3 regions of the Butyricimonas hominis genome follow, and region 1 is predicted to be linked to each of the others. Evidence: riboswitches for the same ligand, from Rfam matches in the RefSeq annotation. Region 1 holds a riboswitch; each other region holds the start of a gene.
The links. A riboswitch is a leader RNA that binds a small molecule or an ion and turns the genes downstream of it on or off. The one in region 1 is predicted to bind cobalamin.
Positions count from the first base shown of each region.

Region 1 (6,706 bases):
CGACCCGGATTGGCGAAAGGGAGTAAGCGGGAAAGTGCTGGGCGAGTACGGTTCCTACGGCACGTACACCACGGGGGCACAAGTAAACACGGGCGGAGAGAAATCAAGTTTCAAAACCCGCCTGTATTACCAGCACTCGGATAACAACTATACTTATTTGAACAAGATTCTGACCAACGTCCCCTTCCGCGAGAAACGACAGGATGCCGATTACACGCAATGGGCGGCAATGCAAGAAGGTTATTTCCGGTTGTCGCGCTACACCCGGTTGACGGCAGTAGCATGGTATCAAGAGGGCGAACGGATGTTGCCCCCCGCGCTTGGGGTGGTGAACCAATCACACGAGAAACAGCGGGAAACGAATTTCCGGGCATACACGGGACTGGATTTCACCCGGGGTATACACGCCCTGCACGTGAAAGCGGCATGGCTGTACTACCGGCAGAAGTACGACAAATGGTACGCCGGGGGGATGTTCGACCCCGAGGGTACTAAAAATCAATCGCAGACGTGGCAAGGCATTGCAGACTACACGTGTACCCCGCGGGAAAATCTCGTGCTGGGGACAAGCCTGACTTACTCGCACGATTTGATACGGGTGAGCAGTTACATTGATATTGACTCGTCGAAATACACGCTGGGCGACGTGGATTATGATATCCCGGTGGTGGAACCGCCATTCCACCATCACCGTAACGTGCTGTCGTGGCAGGCATCGGCGTTGTGGACCCCGGTGGAATGGATGATGCTGAACGGGCAGTATATGTTCGAGCAAAACGATAGCCGGGGAGTATCCACGTGGTCGGCGGGCGTGGTATTCAACCTGTGGGAAAAAGAGTTGCAGGTAAAGGGAAATATGGCTTACAACTATCGGTTCCCAAGCATGAACGACCTCTATTGGCGACCGGGAGGCAACCCGGAGGTGAAGCCGGAAGACGGGTACTCGTATGACGCTTCCGTGGCTTACCGGAAACACTTGTACCGGGGGTTATCGCTGGACGCAGAGGTATCGGGCTACTTGATGTATATCGACAACTGGATACTATGGTTGCCCAAGGACGGGAATCAATGGGTGTGGACGCCGCAGAATCACCGCAACGTGCGCTCGGAAGGCGTGGAACTGTACGGGAAACTGACATACGAGATGGGGGATTTAAAGGTGAACGCATCCGGTAATTACAGTTGGTCGCAATCCCGTACCCGCAAGAAACAGCACGAGGACGACGGCTCTTACATGAAGCAGATTCCTTACGTGCCACGCTTCAAATGGAACGTGCGGGTTGCCGCCGATTACCGGGGAGCCTTTTTCTCGTGGCAAGTGACTTACATCGGGCGACGCTTTATCACGACTGACCAAGCATACGCTACTGACCCCTATTCGGTACACAATATATTGGCAGGCTACCGTCACGAGTTCCGTAACGGGATGAGCCTCACCCCGCAGATACGGGTGGACAATCTACTGGACACTTATTACGAATCCACGCAGTACTACCCGATGCCGTTGCGAAACTGCCTCGTGTCACTGATGTGGGAATTTTAGAGGAAGAATAAACAAGTTATATAATATTACATGATGAAAATTAGAATTATGAAGAAGTTTTATTTAGCACTTTTGTTTTTGGGAATATTTGTAGGATTCTTGAGTTCTTGTAGTGATGATGACGATAACTGGACACCCGTACCACCGACCGTAACCATCGAAAGCGAGAATGGTAGTTTTTCGACGCTCCCGATGGAATCTATCGTACTGAAAGCCAAAGTTGACAACCCAACGGAAACAAGTTTGGAGTGGTTTGTAAACGGGGAAAAAGTGGCAACAGATTCTATTTATACCTTCACGGCAGAAAGCATTGGAAATTATAACGTTTCTGTTATAGCATACACTACAAATAGCCGCAATCACGCTTCCACGTCAATCGAAGTTCACGGGAAATACAAGTATGGTACTTTTATCGTAAACGAATCACCCATGGGCAGTCCCGGGAGTTTAATTTTCATTAATCCTAAAGGAGAGGTGACAGATAACGCCTATTACCTTGAAAACGGAGGTGACTTGGGAAAGCAAAGCCAAGATCTATTCATCAAAAACAATAAAATGTATATTCTTTCACAAAACGGGGGTGATGACGGAGGCTTTTTAACCATCCTCAATGCAGAAACATTGAAAAGGGAGCGAAAATTTCAGGAAGAACTTAACGGACAGGTGAGTATGCCTAGCCACGTGGCAGTACTAGGAGATGATGACATTTACCTACGTGACAATAATGGAATAAAAAGATTTCAACCATCAAGCGGAACCGTCATTCTTATTGAAGGCACAAAGGGTGCTCGGAAAAATACAATGGCTGTTGCTGACGGGAAAGTTTTTGCCACAGTAAAAAACACGGTTGTCGTAATTGAAGCAGGTAAAGATGCAATTAGCAATACGATTGAATTTGACGGGAATGTTTCCGGTGTAATTAAAGCATCCGACGGGAATCTTTGGGTTTCCGATGCATCCGGGAAAATCACTAAAGTTGACCCGAAAACATACGCTAAACTAGGAAGCAGCACTGTATCAGAGGAAGCAAAAAGCCTTCTGAACCCATCATACGCAGCAGCCCCCAGCATTACAGCCAAAGGGGACACGCTATACATGAGTGCCCTTAAATCAACAATTTACCGTCATATTTTCAGCACGGGAGAAACGAAATTAATGGTGGATGCCAAAACGATGGTCGACAACGTCGGTATCATTTACAACACGTGCGCTGTTCACCCGATTACCGGAGAAGTTTATCTAAATTCCATAAAAGGATACGGCCAAGACTACAAGATTAATAACATCAGTGTATTCAACTTTAGCGGGGATGAACCAGAATTAAGTGCAAATTACGAAAATCACACGGCATTCCCCGCCGGCACATTCTTCACTTATAATTTTGAATAAACGGTTCATGAAAAAGAATTTACTTTATATATTAGCTATTCTGGCTATCACGGGAATGTGGAGTTCCTGTAGCGATAATGATGGCGGAGAAGATGAACCGGAGATGCCTCTTACCGCACCGGAGGTGTCTGTACAGAACTTGAGCTTGAAAAATGCTATTCTTCCCGCAAAAGCAGTAAGATTAAGAGCGAATATCATCAATACCACGCATGCTGACCTGCAATGGTTCGTGGAGGGGAAGGCAACATCAACAGACACGATATACGAATTCTCGTCCGCCACAGAGGGAGAGTATAAAATCAAGGTGACGGCATCCAACATCTTGGGCGAGGCATCGGACAGCACGTATATCACGGTACAGGACGGTTTCAAAATCTCGGATGTCAAAAACTGGACGGGCGAGGGCGAGTGCCGCTCGGTGCTGGCGATACAATGGGTAAAACCGGAGGTGGAGGATTTATTGCACCCGACAGACGAGGATGTCTTTTTCCGGGCGTGGGGATACAAGTGGAATAAACCGCAAAAAAGGGAAGATACCCCCACAGGAGAGGAGATGATTATTGCCATTGCCAAGGAAGATCCCCGTTTGTTTGTCATCGTTCAGGTCGACGGACACGGGACTGCCATCAAAGGATTCGGCTATGACGGCAACGGTGACGGAAAAATCTCAATTGAAAGCGATGATTTCGTGCACAACAAAATAGAATACAAGGGGATTTCTTTGACAGAAGCGGATTTCACGAATGGCATATACGTGCAAAAACAAGAGGATAACATTGATGACGTCAGGGTTACCAGCGAGGGCGACTGGTGGATGGGCGGCTGGTACGTGGCTTATGCATCCTACTGGTTGGGATACGGGGAAGCCGTACTGGAAGCGGAAGAGTACGAGTATTCCAATTTCTACGCCAGTAACCGGGAACTGGAAGACGAGTGCTGGGATGCATGGACATTCTCCCCGATTAATGACGCAGAACAAAATATCCTACCCATACCCCGCTTGTTGAAAGCAGCAGCCATCAAATAGCAATAGCATATTCCAAAATACTTAACTAAAAAATAATTTTATACTTGAGCTCCCGGATGATCCGGGAGCTTTTTTACTTCCACATCATCAACATATTTCAAGAACAGGCTAAAAGGATATCGCTCTGGATGTAAAATGTAAAAAAATACTTGATTATTTAACATCATTCCTCTATCTTCGCGAAGAATAATGGAAGTGAGTGGTGTCCCGATTCGCGAATCGCGTTTCGGGATGAAAAGGGAATCAGGTGTAAATCCTGAACAGAATCCCCTGCTGTAAGTTTCACTGTACTTCCCGGGCATACTTTATCCACTGTCCCCGACACGAGGGACGGGAAGGAAGCCCCGGAGAAGGAAACGAGTCAGAAGACCTGCCACAAGCTAATATGTTTCATGTTCAATGGGAAAGGAGAACATAAACGCCAGTACCGCTTACAAGTCGATATTTGACGCCATCTTTTTCCTACAAACAGAAATGTTTGTATCCACGTGGGATACTTGGGTATGAATTAATTATTGCGTTTTTTAATATATAAAATTAATTCAAAAAAAACTATTATGAAAAAGTTGTATTTATTATTTATCGTGTGGGGATTGATGAGCTCGTTGTTTAGCGCATGTAGTGATGATTGTGATTGTATTCCATACCAACCAGAACCGGAAGTACCGACAGCACCTGTCGTAACAATTACCAATAGTGAATACACCATGCTACTAACAGATTCTATCGTTTTCAGAGCAAATATTACCAGTGAATTACCCGCCACTTACCTTTGGACTATCGGAGGACAAGAAGTATCCACCGACTCTATTTACGTGTTCAAGGCTGATGCCGTAGGCGTATACACGTTACAAGTAACAGTCACTAACGAAGCCGGGAATCAAATTCAATCGGTACAAGTTATCGTAAAAGAAATCACCAAAGAAGAAACCCCTGAAGGAAAATACAAAAATGGGACATTCATCCTGAACGAGGGGCTAATTGGAACGTATGGTTCTTTGATTTTCATCAACCCAGATGGTAATATTACTGACAATGTCTATTTTCGAGAAAACGGGAAACGATTATGGTCTCTAACTCAAGACTTATTCATTCATAATAACAAGATGTATATTATCGCCCAAAAAGGGGATGATGCCTCCATGAATTACGGAGCAATCACCATTCTCAACGCAGAAACCTTAAAAGAGGTATTCTCTTACTCATTCCCCCCAGAATTAGGATTTACTTCTCCTACCCATATCGCTGTTTTAGGAGAAGATAACATATATATACGAGATGAGAACAGCATAAGTGTCTTCCATCCCTCAGACCTTTCCATGACAAGAATAGCCGGAACAGAAAAAGCTCATAAAAATACAATGGCTGTCGTAGACGGAAAATTATTTGCAGCTATCTATAATCAAAAATCCTTAGTCGTTATTGAAAAAGGCAAAACAGAAATTACAACCACGATTGAATTCGATGGAAATGTATCCGGAATTATCAAATCATCGGATGACAAATTATGGGTATCGGACGAAAGTGGTAAAATTTCAAAAGTAGACCCAAACTCCTACGAGATCATAGCCTCGAATCAATTAACTGGAGAAGCCGCAGAACGATTGAAACTCAATCCCCCAAGTAGTCAAGCCGCCGCTCCTCATATTACCGCCAAGGGGGATACACTATACATGAGTGCCACAAAACCAAGCATATACTTCCACATCTTCAGCAAAGACACAACAGCCCTAATGGTTGATGCAACCCAATATATTCCAGCCTCTCCGGACTATTTTGAAGCCCAAAATTTTCAAGCATACAATACATGTGCAGTGGATCCTGTCACGGGCAGAGTTTTCTTGAACACGCTTAAAGGCTGGGGAGGATTACGGCACAACAACCATATCTCAATTTTTGATTTTACCATTGTTGTTACTTATAATAAATACACGAAAAAATATAAAAATACAATTACACCAAGACTTTGTAAAGATTACGCAAACTATTTAGATTATCCTGCCAATATATATTTCACCCACAATTTTCAACATTAAAATTCAGAAACAATGAAAAATCTTTTAAATTTGATTTTCGCTTGCATATTTGCAAGTTTTATCTTGTCTTGTAGCGAAGACATGTACACACTACCGGAAAACGAGAAGCTAACAGAAGTCAACACAACTCTTTCAAGAGCTTCTGAAAACCTTCAGCCTGTTACTAAAATCAGTGATATTCAAAACTGGACCGGCACAGGCAGCAATAGTTCTATACTTGCCATCCAATGGGTGAACGCAAAAGATATCACCAAGCCTCAAGATAATGAAATCCATTTTTTAGCATGGGGATATTACTGGGATAGTCCTACTCCAACAGGAATGGACATGGTTATGGCTATTGCTCAAAAAGATCCGCGTTTGTATGTGGTTGTCGGAGAACAATGGGGAGGTATCGTTATAAAAGGATTTGCTTATGACGGAGATAACGACGGCTTTATCAAAATTTGTAAAGGTTCAACAGTTGTTTTAACTGAAGAAAATTTCACAAATGGCATCTATTGGGAAGAAGGTCAAAGTTTTGATGGACTGACTCCTAGTGATCCGGATGATCTTTGGATGGGAGGCTGGATGGAAACCTATGCCACATACTGGTTAGGCGCAGAAGGTATCAACGTTCCAAGCCAATATACATACTCAACAGAACTAGTAGACCAACGCCAATTGAAAAAAAATTCTTGGGATGCTTGGACTTTCTCCACTATTAACTCC
Region 1 covers NZ_JACOOH010000001.1:190,325-197,030, forward strand. Annotated here, with positions in the region: gene H8S64_RS00710 (TonB-dependent receptor plug domain-containing protein) at 1-1,543, shown strand, start outside; gene H8S64_RS00715 (DUF5074 domain-containing protein) at 1,592-2,932, shown strand; gene H8S64_RS00720 (PKD domain containing protein) at 2,940-3,959, shown strand; cobalamin riboswitch at 4,143-4,351, shown strand; gene H8S64_RS00725 (DUF5074 domain-containing protein) at 4,517-5,995, shown strand; gene H8S64_RS00730 (hypothetical protein) at 6,008-6,706, shown strand, end outside.

Region 2 (6,706 bases), 120 kb from region 1:
CAAAGAAGGAAATGCTATTGGTCCTAAATATTATGTGGGTGATGAAACAAATCCCTACCCGTTCGCCATCGACCTTCCCATCACGGACTATGTAGTTCCGGATGAATCCGTGAAAATAAACATATTCTATCCCGATTTCTTAAATTGGGTCAAAGAACCTACAAAATACGGGGATTGGTATAAAAATCCAAAGAAATAAAACAATTCTTTTCTTTCATAAATAACGAAACCGCCCCATCACGAGGCGGTTTCATTTATAATAAACTTACATTAAATTCCTAACTTCTTTCTGATGTCCTTCGGAATCGCACTCTTGTGTACCAGAATATCCATCGTCTTCAACGCCATATAAGGATAAGAAACGTAGAAATACCCGCCGAACCGATTGTACTTGTTCCACGAGTTCTTCACGATAAAATAAGGTGTCCCGTTCTGGTCCATCGCCTTGCCGATAACGTGCATACCATGGTCGTCGGTCGTCAAGTAACGGTCGAACTCTTCCTGCCGCATCTCTTGGGTAATCTTTTTCTCGGGAGCCGGAGCCAGCTTGAAAGCATCCAACGTCTGTTGTTCTTTAGGCAATTTCTCCCATTTGGCAATTTCAGCCCCGGTCATCTCTCTCGTGTCGGTCGAGGGCACCACCGCCACCCCGGCATCCTTCGTTGCAAATCCTTTCTCACTCACGTCAGCACCCCAAACGAAAGTGTACCCGTTATCAATCGCACTCTCCATCACCCGCATCAACTCGTTGAGCGGGATATTGTAAGCCTTATCCCACGACCAATTGTCTTCCACCTCCAAGGCAAACTCCGTGTAAAAAGGATGGTGCGTGAACGAGGTCAGATTCACGTAATCGTCCATGTTCAACCCCACCACCTCGTCGGCAAAAGTCCGGGGTGTGTACTCTTTTCCCTTGTACTCGAACTTCTCGGGCTCTTCACCAAGATAAACGTCCAAAATTGCATCAAACCCTTTCTTCCAAGCCGTACTCAAACGTTTATTCCTATTCTCGACCACCGCTTGCACGTACGCTTTCAACACGGCGTCAATCTCCCCGAACACGTGATTCGGTTCCCCGTAATTCAACCCCTCGAACACCTCAAGAGGCACAATCCCGTACTTCTTCGCCATGTTAATGACATCCGACGAAGCACCACCCACGGCAAAATTCAACACGCCATGCAAACGCACATACTTGTCCGCCTTGTCACTGTAAGCGTGTTTCACGAAATAAATAGCCGAAAGATTAACCGAATCTTTTCCCTGTCGCATCATCTCCGACTCCAGAAAAGAAGCCGTAGACCACGACCAACAAGTCCCGGCACGAAACTGGTCCTTCACCGAAGTAGCGGGCAATCTCTTGATGTCCGTAAACTTATACCCTTCAGGTTTCACGGTATCCTGCTTTACCGTATCTTGCGCGTAAACGCCCGCGTGGGCAGCAAAGACCAAAACAAATAAAAACAATACAAACTTTTTCATATTCTTATATTATAATGACTATTCTATTTTTTGACAAAAGTAGCCAATAAGTCTGCATTCTGACGTCTACCCCTCAAAATATTTCCACAGATTTCATAAACAACAAATTAGCAGGTTACAAATCAATACTAACTTGTAACCTGCCAACCTGTAACTTTCGCCTTCGGCGAAACTAAAAAGTATATGACACGGATGCCTGATAATTCCGGGGTTTTCCCAGTACAGTTGTTTTCTCGAAATACTCTTTGTCAAACAAATTATTAATATTCAAAGCCAGATTCACATGCCCCTTGATCGTGTAATATATTCCCGCATCCATCAGCCACAACGCCGGAGTGTAAATTCGTTCCTTGATATCGGAGAACACCTTATCCTTGAAATTTCCGCTTAATTGGAACGACAAGTTCTTCAACACCCCCGTGGGAATCGTATAATCGGCATACGCGTAAAAAGTTGTACGAGGCACACCTGTTTCACGCACATTCTTATTCTCTTCCTTGTATTTCGAGAATCGTCCGCTCTCCGCTATCTGTCGCAAACGATATTCCGCCCAACTCAATCCCGTCGTAAACCGAAGCGTCGGAAGAGGACGAACCACAATCTCAAAATCAAATCCCTTTGACATTCCTCGACCTACTTGCCCTTGAATATTCTTCGTCACGGTACTGCCGTCAATCACCACTGTAGTATCACCCAAACTTTTCACGACATTATAGCGGCTCGTGTAGAAAATCGAAGCGTTGACATCCACCCATTCATTCAACGTGTAATGCCCCCCGACTTCTGCCGAAATTCCTTTCTCCGGCTTAAACACTTCTCCGCCATCCGTGTCGGGATTGAACTCGTTCCCCTTTCTATCCAAATACATAATATCCGGATTATAGAACTTCACCACCGGATTGAAGAAAGAAGAAGCGGAAGCATAAAATGACAATTCCGGCACCGGGAAATACACCACTCCCGCCCGATACGTGAAAGCGGAAGTCTTCACTTTATTCCATTCCGAACGGTTCTCCTTCTTGTAGTCCTGTTTCCCGTCCAAAACCTTTGCTGTTGCCGTTTTATAGTTATAAAAATCCACGCGTCCGGACAACATCACCTTCCATTGGTCGCTAAATTCCATCACATCATGCAAATACACGGCATGCGTTCTATCGGTTTTCAGACTTGCAGCTGAAATTTTGGAATCCCACCAGCCTTGTACCAACTGCGGATTCTTCAATGCCAACACAGCACCCAATCCGGGTCCCCACAAATCATCACTCCCGTACCCGTTATACTGTACAAAGTCAAACGCGAAATACGACCATCCCAATGTATAATGGTGTTTCACGAATCCGGTCTCCACGTTACCTGTCAATTCCAGCACATTACTCAATTGTTTATGCTCCGGGTTAAAGTTCAACGGTTTATTTCGCACCACAGAATCCAGATTTATATAGGTCGTTTTACCTTTCGAGGTATAATACCATTTATAAATAGATTCCTCCGAAGTCCGGTACCCCAATCCTTCCACGCAGCAATAATCCAAATCGCTATGGAAATAAGTAAACCTCTCTCGCAATGTCATGTTCTCGGATATCACGTGAGTGTACCGTGCCGTCACGTCCCATACTTTACGCTTCATCCGATTATTCGCGTAATCATTATATATCTCGTGATAATCGGCATAAGGATGCCGTTCTCCGCTCTTCATAAAAGGCCCGGCATCCTTACCGACTTCGTACACATCATAACGCACGGTCGGTGCGGCCCCTATTTCAGTCGTGTACTTATCATCCGCGTAACTGCCACTCACTTCCAATCTCCCTACTTTGCCGACATTCGCGCCTAAAACCCCATAAAGGGAGAATCTATTCGCGTTCGTGCGCCGGTAACCGTCGCCCGTGGAATAATGGATATTCGCCCGGTAATCAAGCGGTCCCGCCAACTTTCCCCCGAAACCCAATGTAGCCCGTTTTTCTTCCCAACTACCATAACTAATCCGGGCATTAGCTGAAAAATCCGGTGTTACCTTCTTGCGCACGATGTTCAAAACCCCTCCCATGGCAGAATGTCCCGCCAACACCGAAGCGGGTCCCTTTATCAATTCGATGGACTCCACGGATGACAAGTCCCCGTAAGGAACATTCTGGCTAACCGTTCGCTCGTCCCGCATCCCGTCGATCATGATAAGCGCGCTCCCTTGTCCCCGGATAGAGAATCGTTGGAACGCCCCCAGTTGATTTGTCTTGTGAATAATCCCGGGCAAAAACTTCACGGCATCTTCCAGATTCACGATACCTTTACGCTCCAGCATCTGCCCGGAAAGTTTACTTACCGTTATCGGGACAAAGCGCAACGGTACATCCAACCCCAACAAATCGATACGTTTTCTTTTTTCAAGCACACTTACTTCATCGATACGAAAAATCGTATCCGTGATACTTTTCTTTTTGCGCTTGTCTTTATCCTCGGCGAAAAGCGAGCCGACACACGCGAACAGCAATACTGCCAATACAACAACTTTTTTCATACAAACTATATATTAATAATGAATAAAGCATTATTAACATAGTCTTTAGGGTAACATGAGTTTCAAGGTAAAATCCGTATTTTTCCTCTCGCTTTTTCTCCCGAAAGCTATGGTTATCATCGTTCGGCAGGTCTTCTGACTTGTTCCGGATTTTGTTGCCTTCCCAGTTATTACACCAGTGACATTTGAAGTACAAAATCCCTTGTAAAGGAACTTACAGCTGCGGGTACAGTCCCGGATTCACACCGGATTCCCTATTAAGCGTCGCCTTCATGACCGAAGGTTCCGCACCAAAACGGGGGCAAAAGTAATATATTTTTCTATATTATGCATTTCTTGCATGACTTTTTTATTTTCTTTACAACACTCAGATTTTCAACACAATCAAAGGAAATGTAATTTCTCTATATCCTATTTTACCACTAATTCCCCTACAAATTATTAATTAATTTTTTCCCCGTTTCATTGTATTTTTTAATGGAATCTGCATACATTCGCGGAGTCTTTGGTGATGTGTTAATATCCCATTAGCGCACAAGAGGGAAGTCGGTTAGAATCCGACACAGTGCCCGCTACTGTGATGCCCGTTTCCCCGGGAGGGGATTCAAAGAAAGGTTCTTGCACCACTGTCCTCGCGGACGGGAAGGTACTTTTCTTAGGCGTAGTCAGGAGACCTGCCAAAGCAAAACAGGTAATAGCGTATTCCCGGGGTCAGGAGTACCATTATGAACTTTTAAACTTAATCTTACATGAAGAAATTTGTAGCGCTGACTACATTATTCGTAGTAGCATTAGCGAGCGTCGCTTTTGCAGAAATCACCTTAAAGGGGAAAGTTGTAGATGCCAAAACCGGTAAAGCCCTTGCCGGGGCAAATGTTCGGTTAGTCGGAACAAGCATCGGTATCGCCACGAATAACAAGGGCGAATTCATTCTGGAAAAAATACCCGACGGGACTTACACGCTTCGTGCCAGCTACTCCGGCTACGAGGTCGGTTCCATGAAAGTGAACGGAAACAAAAGTGACATATTATTCCAGTTACTCGCCACCCCGGTAAACTTGAATCAGGTCGTGGTGACGGGAACAGGAACCCACCGCCGATTGAAAGATTCGCCCGTCCCGGTAGAAGTGATTAGCGGGTCGGACTTAAGACAGGCAGGAGTAAACTCCTTCGAGGACGCCCTCCTGTTGCTGAACCCCGCGTTCAATATTCGCCCCACGGTCATGGGCTCGTACTTCACGCTCAACGGCATGAGCAACAAATACATCTTGATTCTCATCGACGGGAAGAAAGTGGCGGGAGATGTTTCCAACAATACCGACTTGTCGCGTATCGACATGGGACGGGTGAAACGTATCGAGATATTGAAAGGCGCTGCATCAGCCCTTTACGGTTCGGACGCCATCGCCGGGGTAATCAACGTTATCACCGAACAACCGAAAGACCCGATTAGCGTGCAGTCGAAAACCCGTTTCGGGGGAGAATCCAGCTTCTCGCAAAACGCCAGTGTCGATTTGAATTTCGGCAAATTCACCTCCTCCACCTCTTACCAAAGGCGGCAGATGGGCGGATGGCAATTAAACCCCAATGAAATCAGCGGCGACACGGTCATCCCCACGAGAAAAGAGTCATCCAGCAAATTCCATTCCAATATTGTTACCCAACACTTCACTTACGCTCCCAACGAGCAATTGAAACTCTACGCGCAAGGAAGTTATTTCGACCGGGAAGTAAACCGTCCGGTACAAGAAAAGAAAAACGACGGGGGGTACCAATACGACCTCACCTACATGGACTATAATTTCGGCTTGGGCGGAAAGTACTTCATGAACGATGGAGCGTACATCTCGCTCGACCTTTACATGGACAACTACGAGTACAACAAATTATACACGGTAGCGCAAGTTAGCAAAAAAGACACCACTTTCCATGTCGGCGACGAAGATTTAACCAAACGCCAAAAGTACTACAACGGCAACCTGAAAGGAGTGTTCAAAGCCGGGAAGTACAATAAAATTTCCGTGGGCACCGAATACACGAACGACTACATGAAAAACCCCGGAAGCCTCGACGAACCGAAAGAAATTTACACGTTAGCCCTGTACGCGCAAGATGAAATCCGAGTTTGGGAAAAATTACAAATCCTCCCGGGATTCCGTTACGTGTACAACGAAATGTTCAAAAACAGTTTCACGCCAAAAATAGCCTTGATGTATTCCCTCGGCTCATTCAATTTCAGAACGTCATACGCCATGGGATTCAAAACCCCCAGCATTCAAGAACTGTATTACGACTATGAAAACAGAGGTTCTATCACGATAGGGAACCCGGATTTAAAACCCGAGAAATCCAATTACTACAATTTAAATATCGAGTACACGGGCAAGCATTTAAATGTTGCCTTGAACGGATACATCAATGACGTCAAAGATATTATCTCCGACTACAAGGTAGACCCTACCGAAGAGGAAAAAGCAAACGGGATAGCGAACAAAAAACTGTATCAAAACCTCGACAAAGCCACCATCAAAGGCTTCGACATCTCCGTGAACAGCTACCTCGGTGCCGGATTCTCCGCCGCGGGGGCTTACAACTGCGTTTACGCTGCCGACGGGGAAGGACGCCGCCTAAGCGAATCGGTAAGACACGCCGCTACCTTCCGGGGAGGCTGGACACACGAGTGGAACAAATACCGCCTGCACGTGAATG
Region 2 covers NZ_JACOOH010000001.1:69,352-76,057, forward strand. Annotated here, with positions in the region: gene H8S64_RS00275 (LruC domain-containing protein) at 1-199, shown strand, start outside; gene H8S64_RS00280 (C1 family peptidase) at 271-1,482, opposite strand; gene H8S64_RS00285 (TonB-dependent receptor) at 1,655-3,997, opposite strand; cobalamin riboswitch at 4,106-4,293, opposite strand; cobalamin riboswitch at 4,487-4,693, shown strand; gene H8S64_RS00290 (TonB-dependent receptor) at 4,747-6,706, shown strand, end outside.
Region 2: it holds a riboswitch for cobalamin, as region 1 does, so the genes downstream of both, H8S64_RS00285 (TonB-dependent receptor) here and H8S64_RS00725 (DUF5074 domain-containing protein) in region 1, are expected to answer to the same signal.

Region 3 (6,706 bases), 110 kb from region 1:
CGTGATCATTTTCCGGCGAAAAGCGGCAGGGCGGACTACCTTGTGATGGACCGCGATGGAAGCCAGCACGATGACCGGGATGTAGAGGACGCACACGATGATAATGGAGGGCCAGATGTTGCCCAGCAGTTCGCCCGCCTCGGATGCGTTCGTGGTGGGCAGGTTCAGGAACATGTCCACGGCAATGACGGATTCCCCGAAGAGGTAGAATAGCACGAGTTGGAACGCGTGCAGGATAAGCACGGGGATGAGTATGAGTTGCATGAGTCCCGCCCGTTTGAAGAGCGAGAAGACGATCATGTAGATGCTCAAGGGAACAAGGACCAGTATGATCTTCCCGATCGCGGAGAGAGGTTCCGTGAATATCAGGCAGAAGTTGGGGACAAGGTTCAACACGATGAAGAGCCAGAACAGGGTTTTGCTCTTTTTCACGAAGTTGACAAGTCCTTTAGAAAGCCTCGTTAATATTGAAGTAGAATGCTTTGACGCCTTTGCCGATACCATAATCCAATCTTACGTTAATTCTGTTTTTAAATTCCCAACGGTAGCCGATGCCATAAGTGGGCAGGGTGTGGCTCCATTTAAACTTGTCCATGTCCGGAAACACGTTTCCGGCACCTGCCCACGCGGTTATGCCGTGGCGGTTGTATATTTTTTGACGGAGTTCTACTTGCGCCTGTATCAGGTCATTGTCCCGGTAGCGACCCTCGTAGTAACCTCTCATGCTGTACGAACCGCCCATCAGGGCAACCATACTCCACGGGGTGTCCCCGTAGTTGAATATTCCTTGTAATTGCGTGGCAACGATAGCTCCTTTCCACGCTTTGTGATAATACCGGAAGTCGAAGCTGGTACGCTTGAAATCCTGATCGTTACCGAGGAAGCCGGGAAAGAACTGTTGCTCCAGTTGTACGTAGATTCCCTTGTAAGGGTTCGGGATAAAATCTCTCGAGTCATACGAGATGATGATTCCGGGTCCGAAGGTGGTGACGTTCTTGGGTGCCCCGTTGAGGAAGCTGATGTCGTCGAAATCTTTCGCGTTCACGTTGCGGAACATGAGGTTGGGACCCACGTAGAGGTTGGGAGCCAGACGCCACAGGAGTTCGAGTTTGACTTGTTGTTCCAGTCGTTTATATTCGGTTTTGCGGTCTTCATGTCTGCCGGCTTCATAACCGATGCCCCAGAATTCGCTGGGGAAGGAGAAGAAGTACATGTTGGCGTTGAGCCGGAAACGGTCACGCGGGAAGATGCTATTGTTCCGGATTCCCAGCAGGTAGAAACCCGTGGTGGTGATGTCCCCGTAGATGGCGACGTTGGAGGGGGATATGGTTTTGTCGTGCCGGTCGATACGGTACAGCCCGGATGCCACGAGTCCGAGCCCCAGTTTGGTGTCGCTCGAAAAATGCGGTCCCCCGATAATAGAGAAGTCGAATCGCTTTTCGGCTTTCTCTTTGTTGGCGTCCGCGAAATAACGGTAGAACCGATGGAAGAATCCGGTCTTCACGGGTGTGGTGTCAACGGTGACCGTGTCTTGCCCGTTGGCGGAAAGCGACAGGACGCATAATAACGCGATATATAGTGTATGTCGAATCATTTCAGATTGATAAAGTTAAATTAGCATAGATTAAACAATCATTCATCTCGTGATTTCCTTGTACGCAATATTTGTGCCAATTGTTGGGTTAGCCGACAGAGATTCTTTTGGCAGGTCGTATAATCATTAGGGAAAAGTAAGGGAATTCGATTTCCACGAGGGCGTTCCGGTCGGTTTCATGTTGTTCGTTCGCGGTACCCACGTTTTGGTAATAGTGGTATTCGGCATCCGGGTGTTGACGGATGAATTCGTGGACGGTATCGGTGCATTGCGATAATTTCATGATGACGATAACGTGGTTCGTGGTGGTGAGTTCGTGAAGTTCTTCCAGCGTTGTTTTACCCGGTAGGACGATGAGTTTTTCTTCTTGTTTCACGATATGAAGTCCCGATACCGCTCCCGCGGCGATGAACGCGGGTACTCCGGCAATGACGGAGGTGGGGATGTGCATGGAGGCGAGTTTCTCGAACATGTAGTTGCCGGAAGAGTAGAAGCCGGAATCGCCTTCGGCAGTGACGGCAACCGTTTTCCCCTCGGCAATCCGTGCCGCGATTTCGAGGCAGAGTTCATCGTAAGCCCGGTTGGCAAACGTGCGGTCTTTGGACATCGGGACGTGGAAGACTCGGATTTTACTAGCCTCGACGGGTAGGGACAGGATGATGTCCCGGGAGTATGATTTGAAAGTCCCTTCTTTGCTTTTCGTACCGGGGCAATAGATTACGTCAACTTCCTGCAAGGCTTTTAATGCCTTGACCGTTATTAACTCCGGATTGCCCGGACCGAGGGAGATGCTGATTACTTTCATAGTCTATTAAGTCTATAAAGTCCGTAAAGTCTATAAGGTCCATAAGGTCAGTTCTCGAAGTTGTCGTGATGTTTCTGGTGTTTGGGACTTTACGACTTTATGGACCTTATGGACTTTATGGACCTTTTGAACTGATTTCGGGTGCAAAAGTCGTTAAAAAACGGATACGCTCAAAATAATATTTATATATTTGCAGGCGTCTTGGTGCTTCCGTGTTGGAAGAAAAGGGAATCCGGTGAAATTCCGGGGCTGTCCCCGCAGCTGTAAAGTCGTTTCCTGCCTCGAGGGTGGGCAGATTTTTTCTATAAAGCCACTGGATTGGAATCCGGGAAGGAGAAAAGATGACAAGCCAGAAAACCTGCCAGATGACACGAATGATTAATACTTTCGGAGGAAAAGAGATGAATGGATTAGTACGTTTATTGTGTATTTTGTGTGCTTGCGGAGTGTTTTGTTGCTGCAAGTCGAAAACGAGTAAGAAGTCGGTCGAGAAACAGACCGTTCAGGCGGGGAGCGATTCGATTCCCCGGGTTCGGATTAAATACGCTAAAGGGTTTTGGTTGGAGTACCGGGACGGGTATGCCGTGTTGAATGTCAAAGACCCGCAGGAGAGTAGCCACACGTGTTACCAGTACGCTTTGATTCCCCGGAGGAAGAAGGTGCAAACCCCGGCGGGGGTGCCCGTGGTGGAGGTTCCGGTGCGGAGCGTGGTGTGCATGACTTCTTTGCAGTTGTCTAATTTTATCAAACTGGACGCAACGGACCGGGTGGTGGGTATCACGAGTACCCGTTTCCTTTTTAACGGGGAGATGCAGAAGCGGGTGGACGAGGGGAAGACTCGCCGTATCGGGATAGAGGGGAATTTTGATAACGAGATTATCATGAGCCTGAATCCCGACCTGATGCTGATTTCGCCTTTTAAACGCGGGGGGTATGATGCCGTGAAAGATATCGGGATTCCTCTGGTGCCGCATCTCGGGTACAAGGAGATGACTCCTCTCGGGCAGGCGGAATGGATTAAGTTCGTGGGGTTGTTGCTGGGAATGGAGGATAAGGCGGGGGTGGAATTTGACCGGATAGAGAACCGGTATAATTCGTTGAAAGCGATGGTCGGTGACGTGGAACGTCGTCCCGTGGTATTTAGCGGGGAGTTGAGAGGCGGAGTGTGGTATGCCGTGGGGGGAAAGAGTTTTCTGGCACAGCTTTTCCATGACGCGGGTGCGGATTATTTCTTGAAAGACGACCCCCGTTCGGGTGGGGTGACGTTGGATTTCGAGACGGTGTACAATCAGGCGGAGAGTGCCGACTACTGGAGAATCGCGAATAGTTTTGCCGGGGAGTATTGTTATGCGGCGTTGAAGGCGCAAGACGAGCGTTACGCTGATTTCAAGGCTTTTAAGGATAAACGTGTCATTTATTGTAACATGCGGGAGAAGCCGTTTTACGAGAGTATGCCCGCAGAACCGGAGGTGGTGCTTGCCGATATGATTCGGGTGTTTCACCCGGGTGTGTTGCCCGACCATGAACCGGTGTATTACGATTTGCTTAATAAATAAGAGTGCATGGGACGAGGGAGAAATACGATATGGATGTTTTTTATCACGGTGTCTATCGTGGTGTTCTTGTTATTGAATATGTTGTTGGGCTCGGTGGCTATCCCGTTTTCATCGGTTTGGAACGTGCTGACGGGTAGCGGGGAGGAACCGGTGGCTTGGCAGAATATAATTTTGAAGTCCCGGTTGCCGCAGGCGTTGACGGCGTTGGTGGCGGGCGCGGGACTTTCTATCAGCGGGTTGCAGATGCAGACTATTTTCCGTAATCCGTTGGCGGGACCTTCCGTGCTGGGTATCAGTTCGGGGGCGAGTCTGGGGGTGGCTTTCGTGGTGTTGTTGTCCGGTAAACTGGGGGGAGTGGCCTTGAGTCGTCTGGGATTTATCGGGGAGGTGGCGCTGTCTGTCGCGGCTATCGTGGGGGCGTTGTCCGTGATGGGATTAATCGTTTTCGCTTCCCGGAAGATACGGGGGAGTGTTACTCTCTTGATTATCGGGGTGATGATAGGGTATATCGCGAATGCCGTTATCGGGGTACTGAAGTTTTTCAGCGTGGAGGAGGATATCAAGGCGTACGTGATTTGGGGATTAGGTAGTTTCGCCCGGGTTTCGGGGAACCAGATGATGTTGTTTGTGACGATTATGGCGGTGATTATCCCGCTGTCTTTTTTGTTGATTAAGCCGTTGAATCTGTTGATGCTGGGGGACGGGTACGCCCGTAATCTGGGACTGAATATTAATCGTGCCCGGGTGTGGGTGATTACTTGCTCCGGGGTGTTGACTGCGATTGTCACGGCTTATTGTGGTCCGATTATCTTTTTGGGGTTGGCGGTGCCTCACTTGTGTCGCACGATATTCCAGACTTCGGACCACCGGATATTGATGCCGACCTCGATGCTGGTGGGGGCCTCGCTGGCGTTGCTTTGTAATCTGATAGCCCGTTTGCCGGGGTTCGAGGGGGCTTTGCCCGTGAATTCGGTGACGGCATTGGTCGGGGCGCCGGTGGTGGCGTCGGTGTTGTTCGGGAAACGGAAGAGGAATGAGGTGGAAATTTAATGATTTACGATTTGTGATTTTAAATTTGGGTTATGGTTCGTTTGGTAAATCTTTCTATCGGGTACAGGGGTAAGAGCGACACGAAGGTGGTGGCTCAAGGGATTTGCACGGAGATAAACGGGGGGGAGTTGACTTGTCTTTTGGGGGCGAATGGGGTGGGGAAGTCCACGCTTTTGCGCACCTTGTCGGCGTTTCAACCGAAGTTGGGAGGGGAGATTTTTATTATGGGGCGGGAACTCGGTACTTATTCAGACAAGGAGTTGTCGAAGACGATAGGCGTGGTGCTGACCGAGAAATGCGACGTGCGCAACATGAGTGCCCGGGAGTTGATAGGGATGGGAAGAAGTCCGTATACCGGTTTCTGGGGAACGCTTGACAAGGAGGACAGCCGGATAGTGGAGGAGTCGATAGCGCTGGTGAAGATTGAGAATCTGGCTTCCCGTATGGTACACACGCTGAGTGACGGGGAGCGGCAGAAGGTGATGATAGCGAAAGCGTTGGCACAACAGACACCCGTGATATTTTTGGATGAGCCGACGGCATTTTTGGATTTCCCGAGTAAGGTGGAGATTATGCAGTTGCTTCACCAGTTGACACGGGAAACCGGGAAGACGATATTTCTTTCGACGCACGATTTGGAACTCGCCTTGCAGATTGCCGACAAGATATGGCTGATGGATAAGCAACACGGCATCACGATAGGCACACCGGAAGATTTGGCGTTGGAGGGACATCTGAGTAGTTTTTTTGCCCGTAAGGGGATTGTTTTTGATATGGAAACGGGGTTGTTCCGGATAGAGAATCAATATACTTCGCGCGTGCGGTTGCAGGGACACGGGCAAAAGTATGCCATGGTGCGGAAGGCGTTGCAGCGTAACGGAATGTTGGCTAACCGGAACGTGGAGTCGGAGGTGTACGTGGAAACGGGTGATTTGACAACTTCGGGTTTCAGGATTAACGTGCCGGGAAAGCCCGTGATAGAGGTGCAGACGATTGAAGAGTTGTTAAGCGCTATGCCTGCTGTCTTGCCGGAAGGGTAAAAAATAAGGCAACTCCTTATTCAGAGCCGCCTTGCTTCTTTTGCGGTTGTAAACTTTCTTTGATTTGTGAACCCTGCTGATGTTCACGGGATGGAGATGCTCCCGTATCTCTTCTTCCCTTCGGGCTTTCCTCGTTGCTTTCAAGTAGTCTTCCCGAGTAATTTTGGTTTTGTTTTTCATTATAATTTATTTTCGGCAAAGATACGCAATTATTTTGATAATCTAATCACTTGATTTTCTCGTTGCAGGGCAAATGCGTCAAAACGCTTTTCGCCCTGTCCTCGTTGCTGATTGCTTAATCTTTTGACGGACTTATTCTTCCGGAATAAGAATAATCTCTAAACGTGTCCGCGAGAGCAGGGGAAGGCATTGGGTGTAGCAATGTTGCACGAGGGTATCGAAGAAAGCGGGGGTGTGGGCAAAGATGTCCCATAGTTCGCGGGCGAGGGTGATGTCGGCAATGCGGGCTATGGATGAAGGGGGGCATTGGCTTTCGGCGGCGAGGCGGGTGATGAAGGCTTTGTTCATGACGACGTGTTTGCTATGCGTGTCGAGGTTGCCCTCGGCGAGTTTGACGGCTTTGCCTATCATGATGCCCATGGTGACGGAGGGGATGGACTCGGTTTCTGCCAGTTTGAGGGTTTCGCCGATGAAGTTGCCG
Region 3 covers NZ_JACOOH010000001.1:85,012-91,717, reverse strand. Annotated here, with positions in the region: gene H8S64_RS00355 (phosphoethanolamine transferase family protein) at 1-432, opposite strand, end outside; gene H8S64_RS00350 (BamA/TamA family outer membrane protein) at 449-1,594, opposite strand; gene cobI (precorrin-2 C(20)-methyltransferase) at 1,683-2,399, opposite strand; cobalamin riboswitch at 2,585-2,779, shown strand; gene H8S64_RS00340 (ABC transporter substrate-binding protein) at 2,801-3,955, shown strand; gene H8S64_RS00335 (iron chelate uptake ABC transporter family permease subunit) at 3,962-5,005, shown strand; gene H8S64_RS00330 (ABC transporter ATP-binding protein) at 5,038-6,045, shown strand; gene H8S64_RS00325 (hypothetical protein) at 6,010-6,225, opposite strand; gene cbiD (cobalt-precorrin-5B (C(1))-methyltransferase CbiD) at 6,358-6,706, opposite strand, start outside.
Region 3: it holds a riboswitch for cobalamin, as region 1 does, so the genes downstream of both, H8S64_RS00340 (ABC transporter substrate-binding protein) here and H8S64_RS00725 (DUF5074 domain-containing protein) in region 1, are expected to answer to the same signal.